Regions from separate parts of the Clostridium sp. 10cd* genome, predicted to be linked through region 2. Evidence: a T-box and tRNA genes for the amino acid it is inferred to sense, from the RefSeq annotation. Region 2 holds a T-box; the other holds one or more tRNA genes.

Region 1 (3,430 bases), 1.1 Mb from region 2:
AGTTCTCATCCACCCACAGTGCCAGCTGATCCAACGCATTGGTCGCTATGAGATTGGCTTGTTCCTGCGGTATACCCGCATCGAGGAGATAGCGGAACAGGATATCTGCATAGGTCAGAATATATTCCATAAGAAAAAAGTTTTCTGCATTGTTCTTCTGCATACGCTTCGGCCACAGAGGAAGCTTGATATGATTTCTGATATAGCGTTCCTCCTCCACATGCTTGCGCGGATTTTTCAGGCATTCATGCGGACATTCGGCACATTTATATAAAAATTCCCCCATTGTTTTCAACAGCTGAAATTTAAAGGTGGCAAAATCTACCGTCACTTTAAATTCCTGCTCGATTTTAGGAAACGCATCCGCACACATAGTCAGTGCAGCATCCACGGTTTCCGCTTCAAATACACCCAGCTTTGTGATTGGCTGCGGCAAAAACATCATCAGATCCCTGCTGTTCACATATTTCATTTTTCATCACCATGCCTTATGGTACACTATTTTCAGACAAAAAGAAATACAGTTGAAATATTTTCCCTTACTTTATCGTATACCGGATAGAAGGAGGCGAAGATCATGAAATCTATGTTCCTCATATTTTATATGCTTATAAATTCCATGGGCGGCTATCTTTTTCAACAGACAGCAGTAGAGACTGCCTACCCGGATATCGCCAGAAGGTGCCCGGATCTTACATTGCATGATACCAATGATCTCGTAGACGGAAGTGGCTGGATATCCTTTTTAAAGGGATTGGATACTGTTTCTTTATCAACGATACGCATAAAGGATGCGAGGGATTCCACGCAGGATTTTCTGATACGCTATGATGCATTAGGAAAAAGCTATACGCTGACAAGGCAGGATGACAGCGAACATGCCGTCACCTACAGCCATTTGATTCGCATGGACGGACAGCGCATAGCGGATATGCAGCTTGACGATATGTGCATCTGTTTTGCGAATAATCCAGCAGAATACTGGTACTGGTATCTTTGTGATGATGTAAATATAAAGCCTCAGGACATCTTCCGGGAGCCGAATTCAACAAAAGCGCAGTTATTGTTTACCGTGAAAAAGACCTGAGAACAAGCAATCTGCATCGTACAGGCATCCTCATTCAGATACAAGCATGCCGTGTATAATAAAAAAGGATTCCGACCGTTAGGATTGGAATCCTTCAATATGTTATCATGGTGGAGCGTATCGGGATCGAACCGATGACCCCCTGCGTGCAAAGCAGGTGCTCTCCCAGCTGAGCTAACACCCCATGTATATTGAAATTCGATGGTGGGCCTGAATGGACTTGAACCAACGACCTCACCCTTATCAGGGGTGCGCTCTAACCACCTGAGCTACAGGCCCGTTTCCATCGAATGCTCATATATAATACCACTACTTTTTTCGTGTGTCAACAAGGTTTTTATCATTTTTTCACAAGCTTTTAAGAGATTTTATATGCTAAAGACACAAAGCTGATAATTTTACGAAGCCGCAAGTTCTTATACCGCTTCCTATATGAATATCGTCATGTATACTCTCGGTTATTGCTTTTTATGTCTGTATCACAAACTGCGTCTAAAGATCTGCGATAAAACATTGACAGGCACAGGAAAGCCGGATCAAATTACGTAAAGTCTGAACACACTCATATTTCCTCTTTCTGAATTATCTCGATTTCTCAAACATGATAATTCAACGCACGGGAAGTGAAAAACTTACCTGTTACAGCACAGCTCGCATGGTATGTTCGTATGCCGGCAACAGGAGCTTTTGCAATCGAAGCTCCATTCCCTTTATATAAAACTCTTTACGTATTTCACTGATGATTTCTATACCGTTATCTGCATTGGGAATAGCATAAATGAAAGCAGTTATCGCATCCATATGCCTCTGTATCTGTGGAACGACACGCTTTACTGCATTATGAATATCTTTATCTTCAAGCTTCAATAGCGCACCGAACTGCAGTGCCTTTCCGTCGATATTATATCCGGTGACTGTGCTGATTGCACTGCTGAGAATCCTATCTTCATTCTTCAACATGTCGTTTATTTTCTCATCGGAAATCTTCGTGGAAAAAGAAGCACCGTTATCAAATACAGGCGCCAGCGCTAAACTGCCATCGGAATATCGCAGGATACCCCAGTTTCCGCTATTGCGATCATTATTATTTATCAGCCCGTCGATCATGACACAATCCCAGAACCTCTCTGACATTCCATCAATCATATACAATAGGGAATTATAGTTCAGATGTGCCTTTACCGCGTGAAGACTTGTACTGCCAACACTGTTGCTATCGGTTACTGTATCTTCCAGAATTGCCTCCAGTTCTTTATTGTAATAGTTTTTGATTTCTCTGAATTCCTGTAATCGAACATGTGAATCCGTAAAATCCTTACATGCAACAACCAGTTTGTTATCCTTTGTCCCTAATTTGGTTTCATGTACAGGATAGCCAAGAATCTGATAAATATGACTGCCTATATACTCAGATAACGGAGAGGTTGTATAAGAAATTTCCGTTTTTCTCATTCCCTTTGTAGATTTAGGAAATTTCAGAATCCAGTCCTCCCCCTGATAAATGATTCCAAGCTTACTGCCAGCCATCCCACCATAGGCTTTGTTATTTTCCTGACACTCGTTAAAATCGATCAAATACATGTGTTTATCCTCCACGATATCTTTGACATAGGATATCCCTCTGTTTGCTGGTCATTTCTTTATTGATAACAAATTCTTTTGTAATATTCTCAATGAATCCACATCTGTCAAAGTATGACCAGTCTTCCTTCCGATCCATTTCCTCCAGCTCATCCACCAGCTCCTGAATCATGGAAGGCAAAGCAAAATCAATTTTGACTGAATCGTTGATCCAGTGATAGCTTTTATCCATTTAATCACACCCTTTTACCAACTGTATTATAGCATGCATTGTTTTCACAACGCCATACGATCATTCAGAAACGCAAAAAGTCGGTTTGTATTCCTGTAATCAGTCAAACACTCATAAAAGATCCAACCATGTATCTTCCAGTTTATCCTAACAGAGAACTGACCTTTCTAACGTAAACCTGCGATACCGATATCACCTGCCTGACTGTCATTTTCGTACAACAAAACAAGCCTTGGAAGGAAGCAAAAGCTGGTCATCACGCTTTGCTATGCTTCATATTATTCATTTCAATTAGTATTTTAAAATCTTTTTCTCTAAAGAAAAGCGATGATTATATTTTTCAAGTTTAAACCTGAATCATCATCGCTTTTTATGAGCTTTGGTCAACGCAGTGAACAGTATATGCCTGAAACACGAAATGTAAACATGGATAACACGGAAATCAGAACAAAATAAAAAACAGGTTATACATCTCTCAAAACCTTTAATTAAGGTCTTTTTTAACCGTTCGGCGAAATGTAAATAACCTG
Region 2 (3,430 bases):
CCCCTTCATCACTGATGGCATCCACCTTCACACCGTCCTGAAACAGTGCAATCACCTTTGCAGAGGTGTGGCGCACATCGTAGCCTATGAAGCTGCTCTCCTGCGTGAACTCCATCAGATCAATGGACTGGCTTCCCATGGACTCCGCATCTCCGCGGGCAGCACGGGCACGCTCTCTTTGCTGCTGCATCTCAGCGTCAAAGCCGTCCTTATCCACTGTATATCCGCTTTCCTCCGCGATTTCCACAGTCAGCTCCAACGGGAACCCATAGGTATCATACAGCTTAAAGGCAGTCTTGCCGTCAATGACACGGCTTTCCTTCTTTTCTTCCATCACCTGTAACAGCAGTCTTTCCCCATCTGCCAGTGTTGCGTGGAAGCGCTCCTCCTCGGCCTTTACAAGACGAGCAATATAATCCAGCTTTTCCTCCATGTACGGATAGAAATCCTTCATGATATCATAAACGACAGGAACCAGCTTATACATAAATGCTCCCTGAATGTTCAGCTTCTTCGCGAACCGTACCGCACGGCGCAGAACTCGACGCAATACATAGCCTCTGCCCTCATTGGAGAACAGCGCCCCATCTGCCAGCGCAAAGCTTACGGTTCGGATGTGATCGGCAATCACGCGGAATGCCATTTTATGTTGGGCATCTGCATAACGCGCATCGGTATACGCTTCTGTCGCATGAATGATTGGCAGAAACAAGTCTGTATCAAAATTGGTTTCTCCACCCTGTACCAGCGCAACAAGACGTTCCAATCCCATACCGGTATCAATGTTTTTCTGCGGCAGCTCCTTGTAATCCTTACGGTCAAGCTCCGGCTTACAGTCAAACTGTGAGAACACGACATTCCATACCTCGATGTAGCGATCATTCTCCAGCTCTTCGAAGAACAGACGTTCTCCAAGACCCTCCGGATCATATGCCTCACCGCGGTCATAGAAGATTTCACTGTCCGGTCCGCCCGGACCTTCTCCAATCTCCCAGAAATTATCATCTGTCTTCAAAATGTGGGAAGGATCCACCTTACACACCTCGGTCCAGATCCGGTAAGCATCCGCATCATCCGTATATACGGAAACATATAGCTTCTCCTTTGGAAAACCAATCCATTTCGGACTTGTTAAAAACTCCCATGCAAAAGGAATTGCCTCCTCCTTGAAATAATCTCCGATAGAGAAATTCCCAAGCATTTCAAAGAAGGTATGGTGACGTGCCGTCTTTCCTACATTCTCGATATCATTGGTACGAATGGACTTCTGTGCATTCGCAATCCGATTGTTCTTCGGCTTTTCACTTCCATCAAAATACTTTTTCAAAGCTGCAACTCCGGCATTGATCCAAAGCAGCGTTGGATCGTTGTGAGGAACCAGGCTTGCTCCTGGCTCAATCATATGTCCCTGACTTTTAAAGTAGTCCAGAAACATCTGACGAATCTGACTTCCTGTCAACTGTTTCATATTTGCATCCTCCTTATAAGCATAAAAAAACGCTCCCGAATCCAGGAACGTATAGTATACGCGGTACCATCCCAGTTCACCCATGTACAGAATTCCACAGGCACACTCACTTACTCTTTTAACGCCAGATACGCGCAGAACTCCAAAGCAGCTTCCATTCTTCACCATGAAAGCTCTCACCTGCCGCTTCCTCTCTTGAATGGTTACCCGAATGTACTCCTCTTTTTCATCGTCCTGATGAACGTTATCATTATAACAAAATCCAAAAGACAGTGCAAATCTTTTATCATAATTTAAGCATAAGCTGAAGTGAAAAGTTAAATTCCACTTTCAAAGTAGCTAAGTAGAAAAGACTCTTACACAACAATCTAGTTGAATTTACACTTACAATTGCATTTAGTCTTTCATATATCCTTTTTTATATCTATGATGAAGGTAACCGCTGGTTATTATCATACACATTACAAAGGGTGATGAATATGGCAACGAACAAAAACAAACATCTGACTCAGGACGATCGCAATGTCATCGCGATCGGCATCGTTAATGGTTCTTCTAAAAAAGCTATTGCTGATAATCTAGGCAAAGATAAATCTACGATAGGTAAGGAAATCCGTGCTCACCGTTATCTCTCTCATAAATCTACACTTTCTCTAGAATGTGAGAACTATGCTCACTGTAAGTTTAAGAGAAAGAATTGTACTGTCAACTGCCCTGATTATTCTAAGTTCCGCTGCAAACGCAGAGATCGTACTCCGGGAGCTTGTAATGGCTGTGAGAAACTGAAAAGCTGCCGCTTTGATAAATACCTCTATAAACCTACGATCGCCTATGAGGAATACCGTAGCGAACTCGTTGAGTCTCGAACCGGAATCAATCTGACCTCATCAGAAGCTGTAGAGCTAGGCAATACCATCAAGCCTCTTCTATTAAAAGGTCATTCACCTTATCAGATCATAGCTGCACATCCCGAACTTGGAATCAGTGAGAAGACACTCTACAACTATATTGAACAAGGTGTATTCGAATGTGTTGGCATTGCTAATATTGACCTTCGTATAAAAGTCAAAAGAAAAATGACCGCTAAGAAGAAGACGATCTATAAAAAACGACAAGACCGTAAATTCCTTGTTGGACGGCTTTACACAGATTACCAATCCTATGTTGAGTCTGAGGAAATCACTCACATTTTACAAATGGATACAGTCTACAATGACATTTCCAATGGACCGTTTATCCAGACTTTCAAATTCATCAAATATGGGCTCCTGTTTGCTGTATATCACGACACGAAGACTGCTGCAGATATGGTTGACGGACTAGCTGTTCTTGATTCCATCCTTGGAAAAAGCCTGTTTGAACAGGAAGCTCATATAACACTCACCGATCGCGGAGGTGAATTTACTGATGCTGAGCATATGGAAAAAAGAGACGATGGTACCAGAAGGACACGAGTCTTCTATTGCGACCCTATGCAGTCCGGGCAGAAAGGAAGCCTGGAAAATATGCATCGTGAATTACGTTATATATTACCTAACGAAGTAGACTTACGCAGTATCGGCCTGACCGATCAGACTTCCTTGAATGTAGCCATCTCACATATCAATTCCAGTGCCAAGGAACATTTGAATGGAAAATCCCCATTTGAGCTATGTGAGTTCATGTGTCCGGAATTAGCGCAGAAACTTTATGAATTTGGTCTACAGAAAATAGATAAGGACGAAGTGATACTTCGTCCAAGCGTATTGACTCATAAGTAACAAACAGATGATATAAAGAATGATAAGAGCAGCGGCAAAGAACAGTTATTTATAGTGTAACTATAAAATAGAAGTGGAATTTAGTTATACATAGGCATAATGGAGCCTATTTTCAGTGCGCTTATTCATTTTATCTATCATTCGCACAATGACCACTTTCTTCACATTTTTACTTACTTCTACCTATTTGAAACCCTTTCTA

What was found. A T-box is a leader RNA that pairs with one kind of tRNA and senses whether it is charged. The one in region 2 lies ahead of alaS (alanine--tRNA ligase), so its partner is inferred to be a tRNA-Ala.
Region 1: it encodes a tRNA-Ala, which carries the amino acid that the T-box ahead of alaS (alanine--tRNA ligase) is inferred to sense. The anticodon was not compared.

Annotation. Positions count from the first base shown of each region.
Region 1 covers NZ_CP172347.1:3,782,735-3,786,164, forward strand. Annotated here, with positions in the region: gene ACG3M1_RS18855 (hypothetical protein) at 1-472, opposite strand, end outside; gene ACG3M1_RS18860 (hypothetical protein) at 578-1,087, shown strand; tRNA gene ACG3M1_RS18865 (tRNA-Ala) at 1,196-1,271, opposite strand; tRNA gene ACG3M1_RS18870 (tRNA-Ile) at 1,290-1,366, opposite strand; gene ACG3M1_RS18875 (HipA domain-containing protein) at 1,727-2,668, opposite strand; gene ACG3M1_RS18880 (hypothetical protein) at 2,673-2,900, opposite strand.
Region 2 covers NZ_CP172347.1:2,702,836-2,706,265, forward strand. Annotated here, with positions in the region: gene alaS (alanine--tRNA ligase) at 1-1,468, opposite strand, end outside; T-box leader at 1,509-1,707, opposite strand; gene ACG3M1_RS13440 (helix-turn-helix domain-containing protein) at 1,948-3,228, shown strand.